One region of the Streptomyces sp. NPDC087787 genome, then DNA from elsewhere that is predicted to be linked to it. Evidence: riboswitches for the same ligand, from Rfam matches in the RefSeq annotation. Region 1 holds a riboswitch; the other holds the start of a gene.

Region 1 (7,563 bases):
GATGGACTCCAGGTACATCAGGGCGACGTCGGTGTCGGGGTCGTCGTACCAGAACTGCATGACGTCGTTGCCGGAGACGTCCGCCCTGTTGCCGGCCGACACGAAGGTCGACACGCCCGTGACCCCGGTGACCCCGCCGCCGCGCCGGTGCAGCCGGGACAGCAGCGCGATGCCGATGGCCCCGGACTGGGCGAAAAGCCCGATGCGGCCGGGCCGGGGCAGCTCGGGGGCGAGGGAGGCGTTGAGCCGGACGTCCGGCGAGGTGTTGATGATGCCGAAGGTGTTGGGCCCGATGATCCGCATGCCGTACGAGCGCGCCTGCCGCACGAGCGCGCGCTGCCTCTCGCGTCCCTCGGGGCCGCTCTCCGCGTAGCCCGCGGAGATCACGACGAGCCCCTGCACCCCGTGCTCCCCGCACTCGGCGACGGCGTCCGGGACGTGTTCGGCCGGCACGGCGACGACGGCGAGGTCCACGGGACCGTCGATGTCGCGCACCGAGCGGTGGGCGGGCACCCCGTCGATCTCCCGGCGGTCCTCGCCGAAGGCCCGGTTCACGGCGTGGAGCCGCCCCGTGAACCCTGCGTCGCGGATGTGGTCGAGGATGCCGCGGCCCACGCCCCCGCGCGTGCGGCCCACTCCGACGACGGCGACCGAGCCGGGCACCAGGAGCCGCCGTACCGACCGCGCCTCGGCCCGCTGCTCCCGTGCGTGCTGCACGGCCAGCGAGCGGTCGGTGGGCTCGATGCCGAACTCCAGGTGTACGACGCCGTCCTCGAAACTGCGCTTCTGGGTGTACCCGGCGTCCGTGAACACCTTGATCATCTTGGTGTTGGCCGGCAGCACCTCGGCGGTGAATCGGCGGATGCCGCGCTCCCGGGCGACGGCGGCGATGTGCTCCAGGAGCGCGGAGGCGACGCCCCGGCCCTGGTGGGCGTCCTGTACGAGGAAGGCGACCTCGGCCTCGTCGGAGGGCGCCGAGGCGGGCATGCCGTCCGCGCCGATGCGGTCGTAGCGTACGGTGGCGATGAACTCGCCGCCGACCGTGGCCGCGAGTCCCACCCGATCCACGAAGTCGTGGTGCGTGAAGCGGTGGACGTCCTTCGCGGAGAGCCGCGGGTAGGGCGCGAAGAAGCGGTAGTACTTGGACTCGTCCGACACCTGCTCGTAGAAGCTGACCAGACGGCCGGCGTCATCGGCGGTGATGGGGCGGATCCGTGCGGTGCCGCCGTCGCGCAGTACCACGTCGGCCTCCCAGTGGGCGGGGTACTCGTGCCGGTCCGGCGAGGTCTGCATGGGGCCCAGCGTACGGCTCGCGTCCCACAGCGGCGCGAGGCAGTCTGTGGAGGACACACATCGGACCGAGGCCGCGGTCCGGCGCCACCCGGAGCGGCGCACACGCCCGCTCCGTGCTCGCACCACGTGTGGAAAACTGGTCTAGACAACCCTGATCACCTGAAGGGCAGCAACACATGGCTGAGCGCCGCGTCAACGTCGGCTGGGCCGAGGGTCTCCACGCCCGCCCCGCTTCCATCTTCGTCCGGGCCGCCACGGCCGCAGGCATCCCGGTGACGATCGCCAAGGCCGACGGGACGCCCGTCAACGCGGCCTCCATGCTGGCCGTGCTCGGCCTCGGCGCCGAGGGCGGCGAGGAGGTCGTCCTGGCCTCCGACGCCGACGGCGCGGACGCCGCGCTCGACCGGCTGGCCAAGCTGGTCGCCGAGGGGCTCGAGGAGCTTCCCGAGACGGTCTGACCGGCAGGAACGGTCCTGCGCCGAAGCCGTGCCGCCCGGACGGGTGGCACGGCTTCGGCGTGCCGGTGGCGGCCGCCGGGGAACGCCGGAGGCCCCGGCTCGGGAGCAGGGGCCTCGGGAGGGCCGGACGGTGCGCCGGGCGGCGGGTCAGACGTTGACGCCGTGCTTGCGGAGGTAGGCCACGGGGTCGACGTCGGAGCCGTAGTCCGGGGTCGTACGGGCCTCGAAGTGGAGGTGCGGTCCGGTGACGTTGCCGGTCGCGCCGGACAGGGCGATCCGCTGACCGGGGATCACGTGCTGGCCCACCGAGACCTGGATGGACGACAGGTGCCCGTACTGGGTGTACATGCCGTCGGCCATCCTGATCACGATCTGGTTCCCGTACGCCCCGCCCCAGCCGGCGTCGACGACGGTGCCGCTGCCGACCGCGTGGACGCCGGCGCCGCTCGCGGCGTGGAAGTCGACGCCGGTGTGGGTGCCGGAGGACCACAGGGAGCCGCCGGTCCGGTAGCCGGTCGACACGTAGGAGTCGGAGATCGGCGTGACGAAGGCGTTGAGGCGCTCACGCTCGGCCTCGCGGGCGGCGCGCGCCTTGGCCTCGCGCTCCTTCACCGCCTGCTCGGCGGCCTTCTTGCGCGCGGCCTTCTCGGCCTCCTTGCGCGCGGCGGCCCGGTGCTGGGCGACGGCCTGGGCGTCGATCTTCTCGGCGACGCTGTCGCCGATGGTGACGACCGGGGTGAGGCCGGTGTCCTCGGGGGCGGGAGCCTCCGCCGCGAGGGCCGGGGCGGCGAGGGTGCCGATGGCACCGGTGGTGGCCAGGGCCGCGACGCCCGCAGCGTGGGCGGTGGTGCGGTGCATCCGGCTCGGCCGCCGGTGCTTCCCGGCGGCGCGGGTGAACGCCATGGAGACGTGGGTCCTTTCCTTCCGTGTCGCCTACCGGGTTAGCTGACGGGTTCGGAGCGGGAAGGTCTCCTACGGCCCCCTACGCATCGCGCGCGGGTGTCCGATTCACCCCAGGGACGGTGGGTCCCCGGCTCCCCTGGCTCGCGCCGTACGGGGACTCGGCGATGACTGTCCGGTGCCGCGGACGCGGCGCACTGCCCGACGAACAGCCGGACCGACGCTAAGCGGGGCCGCTTTCAATTCCCAAACGGATCAGAAGTTTTGTAGCGCATACCACAGGGCGAAAGGCGCTCTCCCCATCAATTCGGACCACACTCGGACAACACAGGGCCCTGGTGACGCTTCGGTCACCAGGGCCCCACGCGCGTGTGTGCCGGTCGCCGCGCACGGCGGCGGCCGGGTGTACCCCTACTCGGCCTCGACGACGGTGACCCGGCCGACGCCCAGGGCCTCGACGGGCTCCTTGATCTGCGCCGCGTCACCGACGAGGACCGTCACGAGACGGTCCACCGGGAAGGCGTTGACGACGGCCGCGGTGGCCTCCACCGTGCCGGTGGCGGCGAGCTGCTGATAGAGCGTCGCCTGGTAGTCGTCGGGCAGGTGCTGCTCGACCTGGTCGGCCAGCGTGCCCGCCACGGCGGCGGCCGTCTCGTACTTCAGCGGGGCCACGCCGACGAGGTTCTGCACGGCGACGTCACGCTCGGCGTCGGTGAGGCCCTCGGCGGCGAGCTTGCGCAGCACCGTGAACAGGTCGTCCAGGGCCGGGCCGGTGTTCGGGGTGTCGACCGAGCCGCTGATGGCGAGCATCGCGGCGCCCGACCCGTCGGGGGCCGAGCGCATCACCTGGCCGAACGCCCGGACGCCGTAGGTGTAGCCCTTCTCCTCGCGCAGGACGCGGTCCAGGCGGGAGGTGAGGGTGCCGCCGAGGCAGTACGTGCCGAGCACCTGGGCGGGCCACACGCGGGCGTGCCGGTCGGGGCCGATGCGGCCGATGAGGAGCTGCGTCTGGACGGCGCCGGGCCGGTCCACGATGACGACGCGGCCGGTGTCGTCGGCGGTCACCGGCGGCACGGGCCGCGGCTTGGCGGGCGCGCCGGACCAGGCGCCCAGGGTCCGGCCCAGCAGCTCGTCGAGGTCGACTCCGGTGAGGTCGCCGACGACCACGGCGGTGGCCGTGGCCGGACGCACGTGCCGGTTGTAGAAGGCGCGGACGGCAGCCGAGTCGATGGCGCCGACCGTCTCCTCGGTGCCCTGGCGGGGACGCGACATGCGCGAGTCGGCCGGGAAGAGCTCCTTGGACAGCTCCTTGGCGGCGCGGCGGGCCGGGTTGGCCAGCTCGTGCGGGATCTCGTCGAGCCGGTTGCGCACCAGCCGCTCGACCTCGGAGTCGGCGAACGCGGGCGCCCTGAGGGCGTCGGACAGCAGGCCGAGCCCCTTGGCCAGACGCGAGGCCGGGACCTCCAGGCTCAGCCGTACGCCGGGGTGGTCGGCGTGCGCGTCGAGGGTGGCGCCCGCGCGCTCCAGCTCGGCGGCGAACTCCTCGGCGGAGTGCTTGTCGGTGCCCTCGGAGAAGGCCCGCGCCATGATCGTGGCCACGCCGTCCAGGTCGGCCGGCTCCGCCTCCAGGGGCGCGTCAAGCAGCACCTCCACGGCGACGACCTGCTGGCCGGGGCGGTGACAGCGCAACACCGTCAGGCCGTTGTCCAGGGTCCCGCGCTCGGGGGCGGGGAACGCCCACGGCCTGGCCGCGCCGGCCCGGGGCTGGGGGTGGAACTCCATCGTGGCGAGCTCGGTCACTTCGCCGCCTCCTCGGTCTCGTCGGTGGCCGCGGCGTCCGCGTCCTGGGCGTCGTCCTGCGCAGCGGCGGCGGTCGGCTCGTAGACGAGCACCGCGCGGTTGTCGGGACGCAGGCGGGACTTGGCGACCTCCTGGACCTCCTCGGGCGTCACCTCCAGGACCCGGGCGACGGCGGTCAGGGCCAGCTGCGGGTCGCCGAACAGGACGGCGTAGCGGCACAGTTCGTCGGCGCGGCCGGCGACGGTGCCGAGACGGTCCAGCCACTCGCGCTCCAGCTGGGCCTGGGCGCGCTCCATCTCCTCGGCCGTCGGACCCTGTTCGGCGAACCGGGCGAGCTCCTCGTCGATCGCCGACTCGATGACCGGGACCTCGACGTCGCCGGAGGTCTTGACGTCCAGCCAGCCGAGGGAGGGCGCGCCGGACAGCCGCAGCAGGCCGAAACCGGCCGCGACAGCCGTACGGTCGCGGCGCACCAGCCGGTTGTAGAGCCGCGAGGACTCGCCGCCGCCGAGGATGGTGAGCGCCAGGTCGGCCGCGTCGCACGCGCGCGTGCCGTCGTGCGGGAGCCGGTAGGCGGCCATCAGTGCGCGGGCCGGGACCTCCTCCTCGACGACCTCGCGCAGCTGCCCGCCGATGACGTCGGGCAGGGAGCCGTCGCGGGGCTCGGGCTTGCCGTCGTGGGACGCGATGGAGCCGAAGTACTTCTCGATCCAGGCGAGCGTCTGCTCCGGGTCGATGTCACCGACGACCGACAGGACGGCGTTGTTCGGGGCGTAGTACGTGCGGAAGAACGCGCGCGCGTCCTCCAGGGTGGCCGCGTCGAGGTCCGCCATGGATCCGATCGGCGTGTGGTGGTACGGGTGGCCCTCCGGGTAGGCGAGGGCGGTCAGCCGCTCGAAGGCGGTGCCGTAGGGGACGTTGTCGTAGCGCTGGCGGCGCTCGTTCTTGACGACGTCCCGCTGGTTCTCCATGGACTCGTCGTCCAGCGCCGCGAGCAGCGAGCCCATGCGGTCGGCCTCCAGCCAGAGGGCGAGCTCCAGCTGGTGGGTGGGCATGGTCTCGAAGTAGTTGGTGCGCTCGAAGCTGGTGGTGCCGTTGAGCGAGCCGCCCGCGCCCTGCACCAGTTCGAAGTGGCCGTTGCCCTTGACCTGGGCGGAGCCCTGGAACATCAGGTGCTCGAAAAGGTGAGCCAGGCCGGTGCGTCCCTTGACCTCGTGGCGCGAGCCGACGTCGTACCAGAGGCACACCGCCGCGACCGGGGTCAGGTGGTCCTCGGAGAGCACCACGCGCAGGCCGTTGGCCAGGCGGTGCTCGGTCGCTGTCAGGCCGCCGGAGCCTGCCTCGGCTGCGGCCGTGTGACCCATGGGCATGTACGTCCCTTCGATCGCGATGGCGGTTCGCGAACCGCCCTTTTCCTGCCGGTCCTGCCACTGTATGCAAGCGTGCGGACCCGTGGCGAAGTTCCCGCGGTCCGTACGCCGAGAGCGAGACGGAAAGCCGTGCGTCACGGCGGCACCGCGGAACAGGACGTCCCCGCAGTTCGCACCGGCACCAGAGGCACCACCGCCACCAGCGGTCACGGGACGGCGGAGGTCCCCGGAGGCGGGACGAGAGGGCGGAACGTGCCCTGTGGGGACGGGGCGTGGTCCGGGTTGTCAGCCGCGCGGTCCACAATGGTCCGCGTCAGATCCCGTCCACGCTTCAGCAAGGAGCCGGCAGCGATGGCCCGCCGCAGCACGAAGACCCCGCCGCCCGACGACTCGTACGAGGAGAGGATCCTCGACATCGACGTCGTCGACGAGATGCAGGGCTCCTTCCTCGAGTACGCGTACTCGGTCATCTACTCCCGCGCGCTGCCGGACGCCCGGGACGGACTCAAGCCGGTGCACCGCCGCATCGTCTACCAGATGAACGAGATGGGGCTGCGCCCCGACCGCGGCTACGTGAAGTGCGCCCGCGTCGTCGGCGAGGTCATGGGCAAGCTGCACCCGCACGGCGACGCGTCGATCTACGACGCCCTGGTGCGCCTGACCCAGCCCTTCTCGATGCGTGTCCCGCTCGTCGACGGCCACGGCAACTTCGGCTCGCTGGGCAACGACGACCCTCCGGCCGCCATGCGGTACACCGAGTGCCGGATGGCCGAGGCCACGAGCCTGATGACGGAGTCCATCGACGAGGACACCGTCGACTTCGCCCCCAACTACGACGGCCAGGAGCAGGAGCCGGTGGCCCTGCCGGCCGCCTTCCCGAACCTGCTGGTGAACGGCGCCTCCGGCATCGCCGTCGGCATGGCCACGAACATGCCCCCGCACAACCTCAACGAGGTCATCGCGGCCGCCCGCCACCTCATCCGCCACCCGAACGCGGACCTGGACGCCCTGATGCGCCACGTCCCGGGCCCTGACCTGCCCACCGGCGGCCGGATCGTCGGCCTGTCCGGGATCAGGGACGCCTACGAGAGCGGCCGCGGCACCTTCAAGATCCGCGCGACGGTGTCGGTGGAGACCGTGACGGCGCGCCGCAAGGGGCTGGTCGTCACCGAGCTGCCCTTCGCCGTGGGCCCGGAGAAGGTGATCGCCAAGATCAAGGACCTGGTCGGCTCGAAGAAGATCCAGGGCATCGCCGACGTCAAGGACCTCACCGACCGCGAGCACGGACTGCGCCTGGTCATCGAGATCAAGAACGGCTTCGTGCCCGAGGCCGTCCTTGAGCAGCTCTACAAGCTGACGCCGATGGAGGAGTCCTTCGGCATCAACAACGTCGCCCTGGTCGACGGCCAGCCCCTCACGCTCGGTCTGAAGGAGCTGCTGGAGGTCTACCTCGACCACCGCTTCGACGTCGTACGGCGCCGCAGCGAGTACCGCCGGCGCAAGCGGCGCGACCGGCTGCACCTGGTGGAGGGCCTGCTCACCGCGCTGGTGGACATCGACGAGGTCATCCGTCTGATCCGCTCCAGCGAGAACTCCGCGCAGGCCAAGGAGCGCCTGATGCGGCGCTTCTCGCTGAGCGAGGTCCAGACCCAGTACATCCTCGACACCCCGCTGCGCCGGCTGACCAAGTACGACCGCATCGAGCTGGAGGCGGAGAAGGACAAGCTCGTCGCGGAGATCGA
Region 2 (7,563 bases), on a different contig from region 1:
GCCATCGCCACCGCGACCAACAAGACCGACCTGCCGGGCAACCTCTGGTACGCCCTCTGGGACGGCAAGGAGACCACCACCACCGACTGGCCCTGGGGCGCCAACCAGTTCACCGACCACAGCCGCGCCCACCAGTACATGGTCAACAGCAAGGAGACGCGCGGCGGCGTCACGATCACCGTCGACCGCGACTGGTGGGACGCCCCGGTCGCCATCACCGGCTGATCCTGCCGGGTTCCGACACGCGTTTCCCCCTCGCCGGACGCCGTGTCGGTCCTCCCCCTGTGCGACGGTGCCCGAAGTCGTGGTGAATCGTTGGTCGAATGGGTTGGCCGGAGCCCGGCCGCTGCCTACTATCGATCACCGCAAGACTTTGTGCGCCCGCCCGTCGCCCGACCACCACCCCTGGTGGAGACGTTGCGCGCCGCACCTGTCGCAGCAATCTCCACCACGGGAGGTTTCCTTGCACCGCCGCCGTCGCACCGCGCTCGTCCTGTCCGCCGCGCTCCTCGCGGCGGCACCCCTGCTCACCGCCTGTGGAAGCGACGCGCATCCGGGCGCGGCGGCCGTGGTCGGCGGCCAGCGGATCACCTTCGGGCAGTTGCAGAGCCGGGTGAGCGAGGTGCGCGAGGCGCAGCGGGCCGCGGTGGCGGACGAGGCGCAGTACCAGCAGGCCGTCGCCTCGACCGGCACGCTCACCCGGGACACGCTGCACCAGATGGTGCTCGACCGGGTCCTCGACCGCGCCGCCCGGAACGCGGGCCTCACCGTCAGCCGCAGCGAGGTCCAGCAGTTGCGCACCGGTCTCGAACAGCAGGCGGGCGGCGCCAAGGCGCTCGAGGACACCTGGCTCCAGCGGTACGGGGTGCCGCCGCAGCGCCTCGACGACAACCTCCGCCTCCAGGTGAAGGCGCAGAAGCTCGCGACCCATCTGCACACCGACGCCGGCCAGCCGGCCTTCTGGAAGGCGCTGTCCGAGGCCTCCGCCGACCTCCACGTCGACCTCAACCCGCGCTACGGCACCTGGGACGTCGAGAAGAGCACCCTGGTGAACGCCAAGACGCCGTGGCTGCGGGACGTCTCGGCGTCCCAGAACCAGCAGTCCACCTGACCGGACGCCGGACGGTCGCCGGGCGGCCGGGCCTGTGGACAACCGGGCCGGGGGTGGCCCCCGGCCTGTGGACAACTCAAGGTGACCTCAGCCGCGTGCGTTACGTTCGGAGCGTGAACACCACCAGCGCCACCACCCCCGCAGCGGCCCCGGGCCGGATCGTCCTGCTCACCACCAGCCACCGGGTCGCCCCCGGCCTGCTGTCCTGGCCCGCCTGGCAGGCACTGCGGTCGGCGGACCGGGTGCTGTGCGCGGACGGTGCCCATCCGCAGCTGCCGTATCTGCGGGAGGCCGGCACAGCCGTGGACGAGGCGGCGCCGAGCGCGGAGGAGCTGGTGGACGCGTGCGCCGGCGGCCGTACGGTCGTCGTCGTGGCCACCGGCGAGGGCGAGCCCGCCCTGACCGACGGACTGGCCCGTCTGGCCGGATCCGGCCGTGTGCAGATGCCCGAGCTGGAACTGCTGCCCGCCTCCTACGACCTGCCCGGCGCCCGCCTGCTCGACCTCGTCCAGGTCATGGACCGCATCCGCGCCGAGTGCCCCTGGTCGTCCCGGCAGACCCACAAGGGCCTGGCCAAGTACGGCATCGAGGAGGCGTACGAGCTGGTCGAGGCGATCGAGGACGGCGACCGGGAGGAACTGCGCGAGGAACTGGGCGACGTCCTGCTCCAGGTGGTCTTCCACGCCCGTATCGCCGAGGAGGACCCCGAGGAGCCGTTCTCCATCGACGACGTGGCCGGCACCATCGTCGCCAAGCTGATCCACCGCCACCCGCACGTCTTCGGCGACGAGACCGCGACCACCCCGGAGGAGGTCAAGGCGCACTGGCTGCGCACCAAGGCCGAGGAGAAGCGGCGCACCTCCGTGACCGAGGGCGTCCCCCTCGGCCAGCCCGGCCTCGCCCTCGCCGCCAAGCTGGCCTCCCGGGTCCGCACGGCGGGCCTGGACGTCCCCCTCCCGGCGGGCGAGGGCTTCGGGTACGAACTGCTGGCCCTGGCCGCCCGCGCCGAGGCGGAGGGCGTCGACCCGGAGGCGGCCCTGCGCGCGGCGGCGCGCGCGTACCGGGACGTGATCATAAAGACGGAGGGCGACTGAGGTCCTGAGCGGCCGCGCGGCACGCGACTGCACCGCGCGGACGCCCCGGCGCTAGGGTCGGCCCCATGCACGACCAGCCACCCACCCTGTTCACCTGGGAGTTCGCGAGCGACCCCTACCCGGCCTACGCCTGGCTGCGCGAGCACGCCCCCGTGCACAGGACCCGCCTCCCCAGCGGGGTCGAGGCCTGGCTGGTCACCCGGTACGCCGACGCCCGGCAGGCCCTGGCCGACCAGCGGCTGAGCAAGAACCCGGTGCATCACGCCGAGCCCGCGCACGCCAAGGGCAGGACGGGCATCCCCGGCGAGCGCAAGGCCGAGCTGATGACCCACCTGCTGAACATCGACCCGCCGGACCACACCCGGCTGCGCCGGCTGGTCAGCAAGGCGTTCACCCCGCGCCGCGTCGCCGAGTTCGCCCCGCGGGTGCAGGAGCTGACCGACGGACTCATCGACGGGTTCGCCGGACGCGGCACCGCCGACCTCATCCGCGAGTTCGCCTTCCCGCTGCCCATCTACGCCATCTGCGACCTGCTCGGCGTCCCCCGCGAGGACCAGGACGACTTCCGTGACTGGGCAGGCATGATGCTGCATCTTCCCGGGGGCGAGTCCACGGACCCCCGGCGCCACGGCAAGAGCCCCCGCGGCGGAGTCGCCCGCTCGGTGAAGAAGATGCGCAGCTATCTCGCCGAGCTCATCCACCGCAAGCGCGAGGCGCTGCCGGCCGAGCCCGGCCCCGGCGAGGACCTCATCTCCGCCCTCATCCGCGCCTCCGACCACGGCGAGCACCTCACCGAGAACGAGGCCGCCGCCATGGCCTTCATTCTCCTGTTCGCCGGTTTCGAGACCACCGTCAACCTCATCGGCAACGGCACCTTCGCCCTGCTCACCCACCCCGAGCAGCGGGACCGGCTCCAGCGGTCCCTCGCCGATGGGGACGGCGGCCTGCTGGAGACGGGAGTGGAGGAACTCCTGCGCTACGACGGTCCGGTGGAACTGGCCACCTGGCGCTACGCCACCGAGCCGCTCACCATCGGCGGGCAGGACATCGCCCCCGGCGACCCGGTCCTCGTCGTCCTCGCCGCCGCCGACCGGGATCCGGAGAGGTTCGACAGCCCCGACGTCCTCGATCTCGGGCGACGTGACAATCAACACCTCGGCTACGGACACGGCATCCACTACTGCCTCGGCGCGCCGCTCGCCCGACTGGAGGGCCAGACAGCGCTGGCCACCCTCCTCACCCGGCTTCCGGACCTCCAACTGGACGCGGATCCGGCCGATTTGCGCTGGCGCGGCGGGCTCATCATGCGCGGACTGCGGACGCTGCCGGTGCGGTTCACCCCTGGTCGGTAAGTCGGAGGGAAGCCGGACAAGGCCGGAAAAGGCGCCTGCGGCCGCATCGCCCCTACCCACTGACGGCCCCGAACATGACACAGCGTCAGCTGTGTGATCTTCACGTGATCTGTGCGGCATGAACTTGTAACAAGCGAGCGTCAGCGGCTACTTTCACCCATCAGCGTGGCGCCGAGTCGCGGCCGCCACGCCGGTCAGCGTTGTCGCACGAAAGGTCTCCGTATGCTCTCCGGGAACGGCCGTCACCGTCGGCCCCGTCAGGCTCCGGCCCTCCTCGTCGCCGCTGGAGTGACCGGATCCGCCATCGCCATCCCGCTGATGGGCGCCGGCGCCGCCAGCGCCGCCGACGGCAACACCTGGGACAAGGTGGCCAAGTGCGAGAGCGGCGGCGCCTGGAGCTCCAACGCCGGCAACGGCTACTACGGCGGCCTGCAGATGACGCAGGACGACTGGGAGAAGTACGGCGGCCTCGACTACGCGCTGAGCGCCGATCAGGCGAGCCGGTCCCAGCAGATAGCCGTGGCTGAGAAGGTGCTCGCCGACAAGGGTCCCGGTGCCTGGCCGACGTGCGGGCTGCTCTCCGGTCTCGGCGAGAAGTCCGAGGCGGCGAAGGTGGACACCGGAGTGGGCGATACCGGATCCTCCAACTCCTCCGGGAAGTCGCTCACCGACGACCTCGGTCTGTCGAACTCGTCACAGACGCCGGCCGACTCGTCCGGCTCGTCGGACACCGAGCCCGGTCCGGCCGACTCCTCCGACTACCCGAGCGAGTCCCCCACCACGTCCTCACCCTCGCCGTCCTCGCCGGCCAAGAAGGGTAAGCCGGGTAAGTCCGACACATCCCGTGATGTCGCCGTGAGCGGGTCCCAGTCGTCCGACACCTCGTCCCCGGTCGCGCCGGAGCCGGGCGGTACGGACAAGTCCTGGCAGGTCGGCGGCAGTTCGGCCCTGGTCGACACCGGGGCGCTGGGCGGCGGGCGGCACCGCGGCGGCAGTGCCGTCGAGAACCTGGTCGACAACCACACGGCCGCCTCCGCCGGCCGCCACGCCGCACGCGCCGGCGACTCCTACACCGTTCGCGCCGGCGACTCCCTCGAGTCCATCGCCGACTCCCTTGACGTGCCCGGCGGATGGGATGCGCTGTACGCCGCGAACAAGGGCGCGATCGGGTCCGACCCGAACCACGTCTCCGCCGGTCAGACCCTGAATATCCCTACCGAAACGCCCCAGAAGTAGCGGGAGTTCACGTCACGCTTCGCCCCGAATGCCCCATTCGGGGAAAGTGTGGGATGAGTCTCAGAAGCCCTGATCGTCTTTGGAATTCGGCGGAGCGCGTGCCTACGGTCGTGACCGCTCGTCACCGCGAGCCCCGGCTGCCGCAACGCCGAATCCTGCCAGCGGCCGCACGGGAACAGTCGTCGCGTCAAGCGCCGTGGGCAGGAGCGGGGGACCCAAGGTAGGCGCCGCACCGGGCAGTTGACCGGAGCGGCTAGGGGTGGAGCCGTGCCTCGTGTACGAGGCACGGCCGGGCAACTCAACCGGCCCGAACCCGACAGCTCACCTCGCAGGCGTCGGTGAGGGGATCCATCCATGCTGTTCTCCAGCAAGGGCAAGCACCGCCGTCCGTCCAGGGCCACCCGTGTCGTCGCGCTCGCCGGTGTCGCCGGCGCCGCGGTCGCCGCCCCGCTGATGGCGGTCGGCGACGCCTCCGCCGCCACCGCCTCCCAGTGGGACGCGGTCGCACAGTGCGAGTCCGGTGGCAACTGGTCCATCAACACCGGCAACGGCTTCTACGGCGGCCTCCAGTTCACCAACTCCACCTGGGCCGGGTACGGCGGCACCTCCTACGCGTCGCGCGCCGACCTGGCCTCCAAGTCGCAGCAGATAGCCGTCGCCGAGAAGGTGCTCGCGGGCCAGGGCAAGGGTGCCTGGCCGGTCTGCGGCAAGGGCCTGTCCGGCGCCGCCTACACCGGCAGCGCCCCCGCGTCGTCGTCCTCGTCGGGCTCGGCGTCCTCGTCGGCGGGTGGCAGCTCCGCCAAGAGCACCGCCACCCGCTCGACCGAGCGGCAGGCCGCCAGCCGCTCCGCGACGCGTTCGGCCCCGAGCGGGACCGTGACCACGCCGACCGGCAAGAAGGTCGAGAAGGGCGACGGCGAGTACAAGGTGGTCTCCGGCGACACCCTCAGCTCCATCGCCGCCCGCCACGGCGTCCAGGGCGGCTGGCAGAAGCTGTTCGAGCTGAACAAGGACGTCGTCGACAACGCCGACCTCATCTACCCGGGCCAGCAGCTCCACCTGAAGTAAGGGCCCGTCCCGCCCTCCACGGGCTCCCCGCCCCGGCGCGTTCCCCCCTGCGCGCCCGGGGCGGGGCTTTTTTCGTCTCCCGCACACCGTCCCGTTCCCGAAGATTCCCCTCCCCTTTGTTCCGAACGGGAACAAAGGGTACTGTCACTCTGTCCATGAGGCGGTCGGTCGGCCGGTCGCCGCCCCGGGACGGTTAGGCTCTAGTCGCAGGGCTCACGCCCCGCACTTTCAGCGTCACATCCCAGAAGGAGATGCTCGTGCCGTCCATCGACGTCGTCGTAGCCCGGGAAATCCTGGACTCCCGAGGCAACCCCACGGTCGAGGTCGAGGTCGGCCTCGACGACGGCAGCACCGGTCGTGCCGCCGTCCCCTCCGGCGCCTCCACCGGTGCCTTCGAGGCCGTCGAGCTCCGTGACGGAGACCCCAACCGCTACCAGGGCAAGGGCGTCGAGAAGGCCGTCCTCGCCGTGATCGAGCAGATCGGCCCGGAGCTCGTCGGCTACGACGCCACCGAGCAGCGTCTGATCGACCAGGCCATGTTCGACCTGGACGCCACCGACAACAAGGGCTCGCTGGGCGCCAACGCCATCCTCGGCGTCTCCCTCGCCGTCGCCCACGCCGCCTCCGAGGCCTCGGACCTCCCCCTCTTCCGCTACCTGGGCGGTCCGAACGCGCACCTGCTGCCGGTGCCGATGATGAACATCCTGAACGGCGGCTCGCACGCCGACTCCAACGTGGACATCCAGGAGTTCATGATCGCCCCGATCGGCGCGGAGTCCTTCTCCGAGGCCCTGCGCTGGGGCACCGAGGTCTACCACACCCTGAAGAAGGTCCTGAAGAGCAAGGGCCTGTCCACCGGCCTCGGCGACGAGGGCGGCTTCGCCCCGAACCTCGGCTCCAACCGCGAGGCCCTCGACCTCATCCTCGAAGCGATCAAGGAAGCCGGCTACGCGCCCGGCGAGCAGATCGCCCTCGCGCTCGACGTCGCCGCCTCCGAGTTCTACAAGGACGGCAAGTACCTCTTCGAGGGCAAGGACCGCTCCGCGGCGGAGATGACCGAGTACTACGAGGAGCTGGTGGCCGCCTACCCGCTCGTCTCCATCGAGGACCCGCTGTTCGAGGACGACTGGGCCGGCTGGAAGGTCATCACCGACAAGCTCGGCGACAGGGTCCAGCTCGTCGGCGACGACCTGTTCGTCACCAACCCCGAGCGTCTCGCCCGCGGCATCGAGGAGGGCGCCGCCAACGCGCTGCTCGTGAAGGTGAACCAGATCGGTTCGCTCACCGAGACCCTGGACGCCGTCGAGCTGGCCCAGCGCAACGGCTTCAAGTGCATGATGTCCCACCGCTCCGGCGAGACCGAGGACGTCACGATCGCCGACCTGGCCGTCGCCACCAACTGCGGCCAGATCAAGACCGGCGCCCCGGCCCGCTCCGAGCGCGTCGCCAAGTACAACCAGCTGCTGCGCATCGAGGAGATCCTCGACGACGCCGCGGTGTACGCGGGCCGCTCGGCCTTCCCGCGGTTCCGCTCCGCCCAGTAGGCGCGGCAAGGGCTCGGCCGCCACGGCGGCTGAGCCGCACAGCGTACGGCTTCGCCCGTCGCACGTACGTCCCCGTACCCGGTCCCGTACCGTGTCCGGGGACGTACGCACGTGTGTGCGCGGGCACGAACGGGAGGCGGGACGATGGCCGTCAAGGA

The links. A riboswitch is a leader RNA that binds a small molecule or an ion and turns the genes downstream of it on or off. The one in region 1 is predicted to bind cyclic di-AMP.
Positions count from the first base shown of each region.
Region 2: another riboswitch for cyclic di-AMP. It lies ahead of ACIOWN_RS24750 (transglycosylase family protein); the one in region 1 lies ahead of ACIOWN_RS17840 (M23 family metallopeptidase).

Region 1 covers NZ_JBIUVQ010000010.1:106,462-114,024, reverse strand. Annotated here, with positions in the region: gene ACIOWN_RS17850 (GNAT family N-acetyltransferase) at 1-1,293, opposite strand, end outside; gene ACIOWN_RS17845 (HPr family phosphocarrier protein) at 1,470-1,751, shown strand; gene ACIOWN_RS17840 (M23 family metallopeptidase) at 1,899-2,654, opposite strand; cyclic di-AMP (ydaO/yuaA leader) riboswitch at 2,667-2,828, opposite strand; gene ACIOWN_RS17835 (pitrilysin family protein) at 3,063-4,451, opposite strand; gene ACIOWN_RS17830 (M16 family metallopeptidase) at 4,448-5,821, opposite strand; gene ACIOWN_RS17825 (DNA topoisomerase IV subunit A) at 6,173-7,563, shown strand, end outside.
Region 2 covers NZ_JBIUVQ010000016.1:79,868-87,430, reverse strand. Annotated here, with positions in the region: gene ACIOWN_RS24775 (glycoside hydrolase domain-containing protein) at 1-225, shown strand, start outside; gene ACIOWN_RS24770 (SurA N-terminal domain-containing protein) at 464-1,111, shown strand; gene ACIOWN_RS24765 (nucleoside triphosphate pyrophosphohydrolase) at 1,225-2,205, shown strand; gene ACIOWN_RS24760 (cytochrome P450) at 2,271-3,557, shown strand; gene ACIOWN_RS24755 (transglycosylase family protein) at 3,780-4,793, shown strand; cyclic di-AMP (ydaO/yuaA leader) riboswitch at 4,976-5,143, shown strand; gene ACIOWN_RS24750 (transglycosylase family protein) at 5,148-5,861, shown strand; gene eno (phosphopyruvate hydratase) at 6,113-7,405, shown strand; gene ACIOWN_RS24740 (septum formation initiator family protein) at 7,550-7,563, shown strand, end outside.